Regions from separate parts of the Mesobacillus jeotgali genome, predicted to be linked through region 1. Evidence: a T-box and tRNA genes for the amino acid it is inferred to sense, from the RefSeq annotation. Region 1 holds a T-box; the other holds one or more tRNA genes.
The links. A T-box is a leader RNA that pairs with one kind of tRNA and senses whether it is charged. The one in region 1 lies ahead of argS (arginine--tRNA ligase), so its partner is inferred to be a tRNA-Arg.

Region 1 (7,302 bases):
ACTTTTAAATTAGCTAGCTCAATATCCAGCCATCCTTTGTTTTTACCAGTAGCTGCTAATTGGTCATACAATACATTTCCATCCATTATGACAGTATAGGATTCCTTTTCTGGAGCCACAGGCAAATTTATATCCTTTGGTGTTAGTGGCTGCAAATCTTTTTTTAGCAATACACTTAAATCACCTTTTGGCTCCAGGACAGCAAACTCAACATCTGCTGTTTTAAAAACATTTTTCTGTCTTAATAATGAATTCAATTCATCGATTGTATATTTTTCCTTCTTTAAATTCTCTTCCATTATTTTTCCATCTTTAATGATTACTGTCGCTTTTCCTTCAAATAAATCCCTGAACTTCTTGCTTTTGATTCCGATGAGATCATGTAAATATGTAAAGGATCCAAAAATTATGATGGCCAATACACCGTGAAATATATTCCCATCCAAACCCATTATTACTTCACCAGCGATACTTCCTATAGTAATACCTGAAACATATTCAAAAAAAGACAGCTCCGCCAGTTGCTTCTTCCCGCCCATTTTCGTGATCGCAAATAATGTCACTACAACAATACGGAAGAGATAATAATGTGCATCCAATCATTCATTTTCTCACCTCTAGCTTTTATACTGTGGTTCTTCAATTTCAAGCTGAGTTTTCCTGTTTTGCAGGTCCGTTTTTATTTCGCCTATGATCAGCATGCTTTCGTGAAAAGCTTTGCTTGCTTCAGGAATATTGGTATTCAATGCCATAGAAGATAACTGAGCTTCGATCCCTTTAATCGTTGAAAGGACCTGGTTAACATCTGATGCAATAGTCATATTATTTCACCTCTATATATAGGAAAAGGGCGGGTTCCCCCTGCCCTCCTTCCGTTTTCACTGTTTGTATTGTGGTTCTTCTTGTTCAATTTCCTGCAATCGTGGTTGAATGCTATCTATAACTGCCTGAGTTTGTTGAGCAGCTGTCTGATAAAGTTGCTTAGCTTGTTGGTTATCAGTTCCAAGTGCAAATGTTTCTAAACTTGCCTGAGCACTTTTTAGACCTGCGATTGTTTGCTTTACTTGAGTTCCAACTGTCATCATGGTCCCTTCTTTCCCAAAATTTTTGGTACTGTTTTAGTATGACTAGGCTTAAAAGAAATATGCTAGGCTAAAAATTATTTCAATACAAAAAGCCACCAGTATGCTTTAGGCAAACCAATGGCAGGTTATTTTTAATCTTCGTTCACCATAATTCTTGTGTTATACAATACGTAGCCGTTTTCCCATCTTGCGCGAATTTCCAATGCATAATCACCAGAAGCTACATTCGAATCCTCGAGGTTTATAGGGTATCCTTTTAACCCTTCATATGCGAGCTTTCCCGATTTCATTTCCCATAAATAGCATTTCACAGAATCCGGTGAATGTTCAAATAAAAGCTTAATGTTATCACCAGATTCAACAATGATCGGGTTAGATTCCCTTGCGAGGACAGCTGGATCGATATTATTATCAGCCGCCGAAGTCCGCCCCCATTTACTTAAGGAATATGTTACAGGCTTAACCTCAACAGTATGTTTTGCTACAACCACTTCTAAATCAGGAGGAACGGGTTTATAACGGCTATAAGTGCTCCAGCTGATTACACATAATAAAAACAAGAAAGACAATATTAGCCATGGAACAGATTTCTTCACCGCCATCCCCCATTTCCGGATTGCTTCCCATTAAATAGACGGGGAAATCAGTAAATAAGTTTCAAATTTTCAGTTAACATTTATTCAAATTCAATATTTTACGTTTGGTAAATTTATTATTTTTTTCATATTCCTGATAAAGTTTTTCCTGGCTTAATCCATTTTCGATTTCCTGTAACATTCATTACATGCGTATAACATCTCTTATTTTATAATGAATAAATAATTGATAAAAAGTTGGTGATAAATATGCATGAAGCTCGATTTTCTCATCCTTCGGCTGGACATGCTGCTGTGGTTGATTTTGATGAATATCCTTACATCGTTATCTGGGAAGTGACTAGGGCCTGCCAGCTTAAATGTCTGCATTGCAGAGCAGACGCGCAAAATAAACCGGACCCAAAGGAATTGACGCCTGAAGAAGGTATAACACTAATTGACCAAATTTACGAAATGGGAAATCCCATGCTCGTATTTACAGGTGGAGATTGTATGATGCGAGAGGATCTTTTTGATCTTGCTGATTATGCGATTAAAAAGGGCATGAGAGTCTCCATGACACCAAGCGCCACAGATAATGTGACAATAGAAAAAATGGAAAGGGCCAAGGAAGTCGGACTTTCCAGATGGGCTTTCAGCCTTGATGGTCCCACCCCTGAAATCCATGACCATTTCCGCGGCACTCCTGGTTCGTTCGACCTTACAATCGAAAAAGTGAAATACCTGAATGACTTAAACATGCCTTTGCAGCTTAATACCGTTATTTCCCGCTACAATTACAACCATCTTGAACAAATGGCGGAATTAATGAAAGAACTCAAGGTAGTCATGTGGTACATTTTCTTGCTGGTGCCTACAGGCCGGGGGCAGCTGGATGCCTGCCTGACTCCAGCCGAGCATGAAAAAGTGTTCAGGTGGCTTTATGAATTAAGCAAATCTGCACCATACGATATTAAAACTACTGCGGCTCAGCATTACCGGCGTGTAGTATTTCAACAAAAGGCTCGGGAACACAGGGTCAATAAGGCAGATGGGATCCGGTATGAGGATACCTTGACTAAGGATATGGCCTCTCTGACTGATGGCTTGAAGCGAGCACCAAAAGGAGTAAATGACGGAAACGGATTTTTATTTATTTCCCATACTGGTGATGTCATGCCGTCTGGACTCCTGCCGCTTGTTGGCGGGAATGTCCGTGAAAAGCCTTTGGCTGATATATATCGAAATTCCCCTATTTTCAAAGACTTGCGAAGCCCTGACAAATATAAAGGAAAATGCGGTGTATGCGAATTCCGCTTTGTTTGCGGGGGTTCACGCTCCAGAACGTATGCAGTGACCGGAGACTATATGGACAGTGAACCATTCTGTGTCTACATCCCAGGAGCAATGCGTAAAAAGGAAACTAAATTTTAACATCATCAGCTCCATCTTAGGAGCTGTATTTTTTTATCATTTTTGACACTTTCATGACATCGCCAAAACTGTGACATAAAGCACGGCAGCCAAGACCTTTCAGGTTTTACAATAAAACTAACGAAAGGATGGTGCAAAGATGACAATCAAGATTGATCAAAACGCATACAAATGGTTTGAAAAAGAATTTGATACACCTAAACCGTTTCACATCCGCCTTTACCCTCAATATGCCGGGTTTGGCGACAAGAACAAGGGCTATAGCCTGGCCTTCTCGCTTGAAGCTCCTGCCATTGCCGCCGAACAGCATGAGATTGACGGAATTACCTTTTACGTTGAAGCAAATGATACATGGTTTTTTGATGAAACAGATGTTGAACTTAAGTACAGCGACACCGCTGGTGAAATATTCGCCCATTATATAGAACACAATTAAACTCTATTGAGTCTCTGGTATTTACCTGGGACTCTTTTACATTTCTTTTGGAGCTTTGATCCCCAATATTCTAAGCCCTTCCTCGAGGACAATGCTGACAGCATGGACTAACTGGAGCCGCGCATTCTTTTCCGCATCATCTCCAAGGATCCGCACTTCTCCGTAATATTTATTAAACGCCTGGGACAGATTGAGGACATATTTAGCAACAAGGGATGGATCATTTCTTTCAACCGCTTTCTTGATGGTATCCGGGAACATTTGCAGCTCAGTGATCACTGGCCATTCAGCAACGGCTGCCAGATTGGTGTCCTCGTTAACAGCTTCATCTTGTAATGCCCCCTTTTTCAACAATGATTGTGCCCGGGTATTTGTATACTGAACATAAGGTGCTGTTTCACCTTCTACTTTTAGCATCTCTTCAAGGGAAAACTCTATATCATTCATGCGGAAATTCTTAAGGTCATGAAAAACAACGGCACCGGTACCAATCATTTTGGCAACATCTATTTTATTGACCAAAGATGGATTTTTTTCTTCAATATTTCTTTCCGCCAGCTGAATAGAATCCTCGAGAACATCTTCAAGCAAAACGACCTTGCCTTTTCTAGTGGACATTTTTTTGCCGTCCTTTAACATCATCCCAAATGGAATATGAGTAATACCATCCGCCCATTGAAAACCCATTTTGGCAAGCACTGCTTTTATCTGTTTAAAGTGAAGACTTTGCTCATTTCCAACCACATATAATGATTTCACAAAAAAATACTCTTCGAACCTGTATAAGGCCGCCGCTAAATCCCTTGTAGCATACAAGGTGGCTCCATCTGATTTTTTTATAAGACAAGGCGGAAGTTCTAGGTCATCCAATTTGACTACTTGCGCCCCATCAGATTCATCAAGCAGCCCCTTTTCTCGCAGCATTTCCACGATTGGTTCCATCTTATCATTATAAAAAGCTTCACCAGCATATGAATCAAACTCTATTCCCAAAAGATTGTATATCTTCTTAAACTCCTTCAATGATTCATCCTTGAACCACTTCCAAAGTCTAAGTGCTTCAGGATCGCCATTTTCAAGACGTCTGAACCAATCGCGGCCCTCTTGTTCAAGCTTCGGCTGACTTTCTGCGGCTTCATGAAATTTTATATACAGCGCAAGCAGTTCCTGAATCGGTTCCGCCTTCACCTTTTCTTCATTGCCCCAGAGCTTATATGCCGTGATTAGTTTGCCGAACTGAGTTCCCCAGTCTCCTAAATGATTGATTTTCACTGTTCTGTAACCACATTTTTCATAAATAAGCGAAAGTGAATTCCCTATAACGGTTGATCGCAGATGACCCATGGAAAAAGGCTTAGCAATATTGGGTGATGAAAGGTCAATTGTTACAGCCTGACCTTCACCAATATCAAGATCACCATAATGGTTCTTCTTTTGCCCTATTTCATTTATAAGTTCTCTGGCAACTTTCGTTTTATTTAAAAATGCATTTACATAGCCGCCAACTGCTTCGAAACGATCCAATGATTCACCGACCCCGCTTTGCAAGCGCGAACTTAATTCTCGAGCTATTTCAAAGGGAGGCTTCCTCATCTTTTTCGCCAGTTGGAAACATGGAAATGCTAGGTCTCCCTGATGCAAAAATTTCGGTTTCTCAATTAACACCTCTATTTCATTAGGAGAAAGAAGGCCATCAAGCCGAGCAGCAAGCAATTCTGAATAAAGTTTTAGATAATTCATTAAAAAGCCTCCCTGATAAAAATAAAAAACTCCCGTCTCTTAAATAAGAGACGAGAGTTTTTCCCGCGGTACCACTCAAATTGTTCCATTATAAGGAACCTGCTTTCATTGATAACGGGTATAAATCCCGGCCGGCCCTACTGGTTTTCAGGCAAGCATCTCAAAAGTGCGCTTCATTATTCATTTGCACCAGGCTTCCACCGTCCCTGGCTCGCTAAAGCAAATCTGGAATAATTACTCTCTTTTTCATCGATTTGATATTTTTACCATTATAAACAATCAAAGAACCATTTTGCAATCAATTTTTTACGATCATCAGCGAATCAAACTCTTGGATTGAACGCTTATGTTCATCGAACTTTTCAATATAGTTGCCGCCGGTATAATCGCCAATTACCTTGCGCCAAAAGCTCCTGGCCGGCTCATTTTTCTCGACCTGGGTAATGCTCCAGTTCCCAGGGAATAGATCAAACAGCTTGATGGCCGCTTCCTTTCCAAATCCTTTTCGGTAGAATTTCCTCATGATAAAAAATTCAAGGATGACATTGGGGTCTCCACTTTCAACCATTGCAAAACCTACAAACTCCCCATCATGCAAAATAAAAAAAGCATGTAAATCTGCTTCAGACCAGTATGGATTTAAATCAAATGGAGCAAAGCTGCCATTCACTTCAAGCTTGATATCCTGAAAAACGGTAAATTCGTAAATATAAAATTGGACTAAATTTTGAAGAATTTGTTCCTCTCCTTGTTTCACACGTACTAAATCAATCACATGGATTCCCCTTTTTAAAAGTTATAAATAAGAATTCGTGCATTTAACCTGAAATCCTTTTTATCAAATAGATAAATAATGTATAAATCACCCTGTTAACAAAGTAAAATGAGCCCTCATCTTATTAGATAAGGACTCATTTTACTAGTATTCTTCTATATGCCAAGTATGTTTGAACTGGATACAGCCCTTTAAAGTTTGTGCGACCGGACATCCTTGTTCAAAGACATTCAATGCTCTTTCGGCTGCTTCCCTTTTTCCGGCAGGTACCTTCAATTCATAGTGACAGCTGATTTTCGTGATTTTAAGGACTCCTTCCGGTGCTTCAATAGTTCCTTGGACTTTAGCCATGACTTTATCTGGTGAGGTTGGTATTTTACGCGCCTCCAGCGCGCCAGATAGGGTTCCAACCAGTCAACCGCCTGCTGCAGAAACAATATGGTCAAGTGTTGACGGATATTCTACCTCCGGGTTTACACCATAGAACTGCTTTACACCCCCATGGACGCCAAAAATCAAAGGCTCACTAAAACCATCAATGTATGCCTCCCTGATTTTGTTGGGAGTATCTTTTTGTATCACTGCTATCTTCGTTAGTGCGATTGGCTCAGACAATTATACGATCCCTCCTTAGATTCCTGACTCCAACATATAAGAATTTATGCAATTATTCAAATAAAAACCTATCACTATTAAAAATAGGCAGCCCGACTTTTTTATTCTATGATACAAGCTGATGCTCGTCCGATATTTTTTCATATGATGTTGTTGTAAGGTTCGGATCTTACCTATCTTCTAAACGGAAGGAGGTGGAGAGATGTTAATCACTGCGATTGTTGTTCTTTTGCTGGCACTTGCTTTGGTCGTTGCGATCTTGTTGGGTCAGGATGCTTTAGCTGATGTCCTTTACACTTGCATCGGTGAAGTAATTGCTGTAGAAAATGGTGCAGCTTAATCTCTTCGAGAGATACGAGACCTGAACTTCCTTACAATCTCCCTGGCTAAACCGGTAATGGCCGGGGAGATTTTAATTTTGATAGAAAGGGTGTATATTATGAATGAGAATGATATGAAGCCGCATATTGACAGTTTTAAAAAAGATCCTTCATTAAATGAAATACTTAATTTTACACAGGCGATCCTAAAGAAACTGCCAGAAAACGAGAAAACAAACGATAATAGTCAAGCAAATAATGAAAATAAACCGAATGCAGAAACAATTAATTCTCTGGTGACTACTGCACAAAGTTTTATAAA
Region 2 (7,302 bases), 990 kb from region 1:
GGGAGGTTTGGCACCTCGATGTCGGCTCATCGCATCCTGGGGCTGTAGTCGGTCCCAAGGGTTGGGCTGTTCGCCCATTAAAGCGGTACGCGAGCTGGGTTCAGAACGTCGTGAGACAGTTCGGTCCCTATCCGTCGTGGGCGCAGGAAATTTGAGAGGAGCTGTCCTTAGTACGAGAGGACCGGGATGGACGCACCGCTGGTGTACCAGTTGTCTTGCCAAAGGCATCGCTGGGTAGCTATGTGCGGACGGGATAAGTGCTGAAAGCATCTAAGCATGAAGCCCCCCTCAAGATGAGATTTCCCATAGCGCAAGCTAGTAAGAACCCTGAAAGATGATCAGGTTGATAGGTCAGAGGTGGAAGCGCGGTGACGTGTGGAGCTGACTGATACTAATCGTTCGAGGACTTAACCAAAAACGAAAAGTGTAGGCGACTGTTCAGCCTCGACAAGTGCTGGAGGGCCAGCAGTTGAAGTCGTTCTTTGACTTCAGCGGATGGACCGAAGCAATCTCGAGAGGCTAGGAGCCGAAACTGGACATTGATTACTCGTTTTTCTTGAATTCTTCTTACACATTATCTAGTTTTGAGGGAATAAAAGCTTTTCATTAAGTGAAAAACTTACTTAATTTTTCTCTTGCAAAATGCATAAAAGACAGTATAATAGATATTGTCTTTAAAAAATGTCTGGTGACGATGGCGAGAAGGTCACACCCGTTCCCATACCGAACACGGAAGTTAAGCTTCTCAGCGCCGATGGTAGTTGGGGGTTTCCCCCTGTGAGAGTAGGACGTCGCCGGGCAGTTTCAAATGGAGGATTAGCTCAGCTGGGAGAGCATCTGCCTTACAAGCAGAGGGTCGGCGGTTCGATCCCGTCATCCTCCACCATTATTTACTCACCATGCCGGTGTAGCTCAATTGGTAGAGCAACTGACTTGTAATCAGTAGGTTGGGGGTTCAAGTCCTCTTGCCGGCACCTTTTGTACGAGCCATTAGCTCAGTCGGTAGAGCATCTGACTTTTAATCAGAGGGTCGAAGGTTCGAGTCCTTCATGGCTCACCACTTTTTTGAAATAATATGCGGGTGTGGCGGAATTGGCAGACGCACCAGACTTAGGATCTGGCGCCGCAAGGCGTGGGGGTTCGACTCCCTTCACCCGCACCATTTCTTCAAAAAGCAATATAATGCGGAAGTAGTTCAGTGGTAGAATACAACCTTGCCAAGGTTGGGGTCGCGGGTTCGAATCCCGTCTTCCGCTCCATAGTTCCTAAGCCGGGGTGGCGGAACTGGCAGACGCACAGGACTTAAAATCCTGCGGTAGGTGACTACCGTACCGGTTCGATTCCGGTCCTCGGCACCACCAAGTTAGCTAATGTACTAAATATGCGCCCGTAGCTCAATTGGATAGAGCGTCTGACTACGGATCAGAAGGTTATGGGTTCGACTCCTTTCGGGCGTGCCATTATATTTTCTCTTTATCGGGGAGTAGCTCAGCTTGGTAGAGCACTTGGTTTGGGACCAAGGGGTCGCAGGTTCGAATCCTGTCTTCCCGACCATCCTTTTTATAATTTGGGGCCTTAGCTCAGCTGGGAGAGCGCCTGCCTTGCACGCAGGAGGTCAGCGGTTCGATCCCGCTAGGCTCCACCATAAGTTTTAAAAAATAATAATTTGGCGGTGTAGCTCAGCTGGCTAGAGCGTACGGTTCATACCCGTAAGGTCGGGGGTTCGATCCCCTCCGCCGCTACCAATTTTAATCTGGTTGAACCTATTCAATCTAGGATATCCTGGACCTTTAGCTCAGCTGGTTAGAGCAGACGGCTCATAACCGTCCGGTCGTAGGTTCGAGTCCTACAAGGTCCACCATTTTACTTGATTTTCATACGGAGGTATACCCAAGTCTGGCTGAAGGGATCGGTCTTGAAAACCGACAGGCGGGTAACACCGCGCGGGGGTTCGAATCCCTCTACCTCCTCCATAATTTTATTAAATAGTATCGTCGCGGGGTGGAGCAACGAGCGTTACTTCACTGAATATGCTGCGAGTTGTACCGATCGAGCTGCTACTTGAGTAAGCTTCCTGAGATCGGGACAGTCCATGCTCACTTAGAGCATCAACAAAATTATGTAATTAATATCGTCGCGGGGTGGAGCAGTCCGGTAGCTCGTCGGGCTCATAACCCGAAGGTCGCAGGTTCAAATCCTGCCCCCGCAATCAATTAAGTTCTTTTCAAGTACTGCACTTGAAAAGATCCTGGTCCCGTGGTGTAGCGGTTAACATGCCTGCCTGTCACGCAGGAGATCGCCGGTTCGATCCCGGTCGGGACCGCCATTTTTATTTCAGTAGCTCAGTCGGTAGAGCAGATTGCTCACTTCCTGAATAAGCTTCTGCGGCAATCTGCGAGAAAGACCGAAAGTCATTCGAGCAAAGGACTTAAATAAGTCAAAGTTTAGGCAACAATATTATAGTGGCTCAGTAGCTCAGTCGGTAGAGCAAAGGACTGAAAATCCTTGTGTCGGCGGTTCGATTCCGTCCTGAGCCACCTTATTTAATTTAAATGAAATGCAATTATAGATATGGCGATTGTGGCGAAGTGGTTAACGCATCGGATTGTGGTTCCGACATTCGTGGGTTCGATTCCCATCAGTCGCCCCTTTTTTATATGCGGGTGTAGTTTACTGGTAAAACCTCAGCCTTCCAAGCTGATGTAGTGGGTTCGATTCCCATCACCCGCTCCATGAGGGCCTATAGCTCAGCTGGTTAGAGCGCACGCCTGATAAGCGTGAGGTCGGTGGTTCGAGTCCACTTAGGCCCATTTTTTATATTATTCCGCAGTAGCTCAGTGGTAGAGCACTCGGCTGTTAACCGAGCGGTCGTAGGTTCGAATCCTACCTGCGGAGCCATATTTCTGGGGAAGTACTCAAGAGGCTGAAGAGGCGCCCCTGCTAAGGGTGTAGGTCGGGTAACCGGCGCGAGGGTTCAAATCCCTCCTTCTCCGCCATAAGGCCCCTTGGTCAAGCGGTTAAGACACCGCCCTTTCACGGCGGTAACACGGGTTCGAATCCCGTAGGGGTCATAAGAAAAGCTGTTAGCAATTATGCTAACGGCTTTTTTTCATTTTCATGTAATTTTGGATTCCAGGTATTTAATCCAAATGTACTTTTGAATTGCTATCTTTCAATACATCAAGCAGCATGCACTAAGAAAGAAATAAGCTGTTTAAAAGTGGCTAATATATTATTGCCCGGTTAGTGGTGCAAGAAAAAAACATTATGTGACTGGTTAAGGAGGTAAAGGTAAAACCGGTAACAAAATTAGTTTATTCCCACTTATGAAGATTCTGGCTCAAAACCGGTAACATAAAGAAGAAATATGTGCCTCGTTATGAGAGACAAGTTCAAAACCGGTAACATAAAGAAGAAATATGTGCCCCGTTATGAGAGACAAGTTCAAAACCGGTAACAAAAAGAAGAAATATGTACCTCGTTATGAGAGACAAGTTCAAAACCGGTAACATACGAAGAGGTATATGCCCGGTCAGTGATAGGAAGAGAAATCCCGTCACATAAAGTAGTAGTGTTGGGGATTATTATAATGTCCGAATAAGCGAGAGTAAAGCCAAATAATACGTGTTTCATAACAGACTCAATCAAAATGCCCTTACTTAGCTACCCACACAATACTGCTAGCTCCATGTCATAGCAACTCCAACCTAGGATCCTCACTTAAATTTAGAATCACGACACAAGTCACTTCCTCCAAAAAGATGAAAACGTTATCAGTGGAAAACATTTTTTCTCCTATTTCCTCTATCAAACCTAATAAATTCAACTAATCTTTCTAATGAATCATTATTCATTTTTGAACTTTCGTTCTCCAAATTTCGCGTAATTGGAAGATTTAGTACATTAAAGCGCTACCATTTTAGTGGTTTTGTCGAAATTTAATTCTTTCTAAGTATTATTGTCGAAATATTAAAAAAATGTTTACAAGGAATTCCTTAAGGTAACTAGAATACTACTGAAATAGGCAGTTTCTTTAGTTTTACAAAAGGCAGGTGGAGGGCAATGGTGATTAATCCTACTGAGTTTGAATTGCATTTGTTCCATGAAGGGAATCTGTTCCAGAGCTACAATTTATTTGGAGCACATGTCATGAAAAATGGAACTGAAACATATACTCGATTTTGTGTGTGGGCTCCAAATGCGACTCAGGTAAGGCTAACAGGTAATTTTAATAATTGGGATGGACGTGGGCACGAGTTTCATAAAGTCAATCAGGAGGGTGTCTGGCAGCTCGCTCTGGAGGGTGACTTGACCGGTTCCATTTATAAATATGAGCTTGTAACGGCGTCGGGTGAGCGATTGCTCAAATCAGATCCTTATGCATTTTTCTCGGAAGTAAGGCCAAATACGGCTTCGATTGTCTACTCATTGGATGACTATAAATGGGAAGACCAAAAGTGGCTGCAAAAGCGTGAAAAACGGACTACTCTCGACGAGCCGATGTTCATATATGAGCTTCATGTGGGTTCCTGGAAGAAGCATGATAACGGTTCGTTCCTTACATATCGTGAGCTTGTTGATGAATTGATCCCATATATTGTTGCGCATGGATACACACATATTGAATTATTGCCACTAACTGAGCATCCGCTCGACATTTCCTGGGGCTATCAATCTACAGGTTATTTTTCAGTTACGAGCCGATATGGTACGCCTCATGATTTCATGTATTTCGTTGATATGTGTCATCAAAACAACATTGGTGTCATCCTTGATTGGATTCCGGGGCATTTTTGTAAAGATGCCCACGGTCTGTACCAATTTGATGGCAGCTATGTGTTTGAATATCAGCGGGAGAATGATCGTGAGAACCAGGTTTGGGGAACAGCCAATTTTGACCTCGGAAAAACGGAGGTCCAGAGCTTTCTGATTTCGAGCGCCCTTTTCTGGCTGGAAAAATATCATATCGATGGCTTCAGGGTTGATGCGGTGGCTAATATCATCTACTGGCCAAATTCAATCCAGGCAGCGAACCAGTATGGAGTGGAGTTTTTAAAGAAGCTGAATAAAGCGGTAAAAGATTTTGAGCCAGGGGCATTGATGATCGCCGAAGACTCGACTGATTGGCCGCAGGTGACAGCTCCCGTGGAGTATGGCGGTCTTGGTTTTACATACAAGTGGAACATGGGATGGATGAATGACACCTTGAAGTATATGGAGGAAGAATCCCATAACAGGAAGCATATACATGATAAGGTTACTTTTTCGCTGCTTTATGCATTCTCAGAGAATTTTGTCCTGCCTTTTTCACATGATGAAGTTGTTCACGGGAAGAAATCGCTTCTTGATAAGATGCCGGGCGATTACTGGCAAAAGTTCGCACAGCTTAGACTATTGCTTGGGTTCATGACTGCACATCCTGGAAAGAAGCTGACATTCATGGGTACTGAATTTGGGCAGTTTTCGGAATGGAAAGACAGGGAGCAGCTTGATTGGAATCTCCTCGATTATGAAATGCATGCAAAAATGAATCATTACAATAAGGAACTAATCAAATTGTATAAGAGATCAAAACCATTGTATGAGGTTGACCAAAGCTATGAAGGCTTTGAGTGGATCGATGCTGATAATCGGGATCAGTCGATTTTTTCTTTTATCCGAAAAGGGAAGAATCCTGAAGAACTTCTGGTCATTGTTTGCAATTTTACAGAGAAGGTATATAGCGATTATCGAATCGGTGTACCGAAGCCTGGCGAATATCGAGAAATTTTGAACAGCGATGCTGCAGACTTTGGCGGTTCAGGCGTAATAAACAAAAAAGTTTTGAAAGCTGAAGAAATAGCCTTCCATGGAAGGCCATATTCTATAGAGATGAGTATTTCTCCATTCGGAATCTCAGTTTTACGTCCTGTTATAAAAAGAAAGGGGAGAAACAATCATGCAAAAGAAGAAATGCGTAGCAATGCTGTTGGCAGGAGGAAAAGGAAGCCGGCTGCACTCACTGACGAAGAATCTCGCTAAGCCAGCTGTCCCTTTTGGAGGCAAATACCGAATCATTGATTTCCCATTAAGCAACTGCACCAATTCGGGCATCCATACAGTGGGCGTTTTAACACAATACCAGCCGCTCTTGCTCAATTCTTATATTGGCATCGGCAGCGCATGGGACCTCGACAGGAAGGATGGCGGTGTGACCGTACTGCCGCCTTATGCTGAAAGTTCCGAAGTTAAATGGTATTCCGGCACGGCAAGTGCGATTTATCAGAATCTGAATTATCTTGATCAGTATGATCCGGAATATGTTTTGATTCTCTCCGGTGACCATATTTATAAAATGAATTATGAATTGATGCTTAATTATCATATTGAAAAAGGTGCCGATGTGACGATTTCGGTCATTGAAGTACCTTGGGAAGAGACAAATCGTTTCGGGATCATGAATACGGATTCCGACCTGAGAGTCACTGAATTTGAGGAGAAGCCGGATGTGGCGAAAAATAATCTCGCTTCAATGGGGATTTATATTTTTAAATGGAGCGTTTTAAGGGAATATCTGATAAGGGATGACCAGAACCCTGAATCCAGCCATGATTTCGGCAAGGATATTATTCCTCTGTTAATACAAGAAAATATGAAGTTATTTGCCTATCCTTTTAAAGGCTACTGGAAAGATGTAGGGACAGTACAAAGTCTTTGGGAAGCGAATATGGACTTATTGGATAAGGACTGCGAATTGAATCTTTTCGATCATTCATGGCGTATTTATTCGGTGAACCCTAACCAGCCACCTCAATATATTTGTCCAGAAGGCGGAGTGTCTGAGTCGCTGGTCAATGAGGGCTGCAAAATTGAAGGGGAAGTTTCCAGGACGGTCGTTTTTCAGGGAGTGACCGTAAAAAAGGGAGCAGTTGTAAAGGAAACCGTAATCATGCCGGATGCTGTTATCGGACACAACTGTGTGATTGAAAAGGCGATTGTATCCCCAGGAGTCTATGTTCCGGATGGAACAATCATAAAGCCAGGCGAGAGCGCGAATGACATTACACTAGTATCTGAAGAAACAATCGGAGAATTGCAATCCAATTGAACCGATTCGGGAGGAAAAAGAAATGAACAAACAATTATTAGGAGTAATAGATGCGACAACTGTCCACGATGATCTCCAGGAACTATCCGTTCATCGGTCGGTGGCAGCCATCCCATTCGGCGGGCGATACAGGCTGATTGATTTTATCCTTTCCAATATGGTCAACTCAGGAATCCAGAGCGTGGCTATTTTTCCTAAATTTCAATACAGGTCGC

Region 2: it encodes a tRNA-Arg, which carries the amino acid that the T-box ahead of argS (arginine--tRNA ligase) is inferred to sense. The anticodon was not compared.

What each region holds. Positions count from the first base shown of each region.
Region 1 covers NZ_CP109811.1:2,806,544-2,813,845, forward strand. Annotated here, with positions in the region: partial or broken gene FOF60_RS14315 (DUF421 domain-containing protein) at 1-607, opposite strand, end outside; gene FOF60_RS14320 (DUF1657 domain-containing protein) at 618-821, opposite strand; gene FOF60_RS14325 (DUF1657 domain-containing protein) at 879-1,082, opposite strand; gene FOF60_RS14330 (hypothetical protein) at 1,217-1,681, opposite strand; gene FOF60_RS14335 (TIGR04053 family radical SAM/SPASM domain-containing protein) at 1,931-3,094, shown strand; gene FOF60_RS14340 (HesB/YadR/YfhF family protein) at 3,234-3,530, shown strand; gene argS (arginine--tRNA ligase) at 3,567-5,270, opposite strand; T-box leader at 5,314-5,529, opposite strand; gene FOF60_RS14350 (GNAT family N-acetyltransferase) at 5,569-6,045, opposite strand; gene FOF60_RS14355 (OsmC family protein) at 6,190-6,459, opposite strand; gene FOF60_RS14360 (hypothetical protein) at 6,460-6,660, opposite strand; gene FOF60_RS14365 (hypothetical protein) at 6,863-7,000, shown strand; gene FOF60_RS14370 (hypothetical protein) at 7,100-7,302, shown strand, end outside.
Region 2 covers NZ_CP109811.1:3,801,096-3,808,397, reverse strand. Annotated here, with positions in the region: rRNA gene FOF60_RS19555 (23S ribosomal RNA) at 1-415, shown strand, start outside; rRNA gene rrf (5S ribosomal RNA) at 685-800, shown strand; tRNA gene FOF60_RS19545 (tRNA-Val) at 811-886, shown strand; tRNA gene FOF60_RS19540 (tRNA-Thr) at 902-974, shown strand; tRNA gene FOF60_RS19535 (tRNA-Lys) at 985-1,060, shown strand; tRNA gene FOF60_RS19530 (tRNA-Leu) at 1,078-1,162, shown strand; tRNA gene FOF60_RS19525 (tRNA-Gly) at 1,185-1,259, shown strand; tRNA gene FOF60_RS19520 (tRNA-Leu) at 1,270-1,358, shown strand; tRNA gene FOF60_RS19515 (tRNA-Arg) at 1,384-1,460, shown strand; tRNA gene FOF60_RS19510 (tRNA-Pro) at 1,478-1,554, shown strand; tRNA gene FOF60_RS19505 (tRNA-Ala) at 1,570-1,645, shown strand; tRNA gene FOF60_RS19500 (tRNA-Met) at 1,669-1,745, shown strand; tRNA gene FOF60_RS19495 (tRNA-Ile) at 1,785-1,861, shown strand; tRNA gene FOF60_RS19490 (tRNA-Ser) at 1,881-1,973, shown strand; tRNA gene FOF60_RS19485 (tRNA-Met) at 2,136-2,209, shown strand; tRNA gene FOF60_RS19480 (tRNA-Asp) at 2,251-2,326, shown strand; tRNA gene FOF60_RS19475 (tRNA-Phe) at 2,465-2,537, shown strand; tRNA gene FOF60_RS19470 (tRNA-His) at 2,575-2,647, shown strand; tRNA gene FOF60_RS19465 (tRNA-Gly) at 2,660-2,733, shown strand; tRNA gene FOF60_RS19460 (tRNA-Ile) at 2,737-2,810, shown strand; tRNA gene FOF60_RS19455 (tRNA-Asn) at 2,824-2,898, shown strand; tRNA gene FOF60_RS19450 (tRNA-Ser) at 2,906-2,996, shown strand; tRNA gene FOF60_RS19445 (tRNA-Glu) at 3,000-3,071, shown strand; gene glgB (1,4-alpha-glucan branching protein GlgB) at 4,063-6,021, shown strand; gene FOF60_RS19435 (glucose-1-phosphate adenylyltransferase) at 5,939-7,087, shown strand; gene FOF60_RS19430 (GlgC family sugar phosphate nucleotidyltransferase) at 7,110-7,302, shown strand, end outside.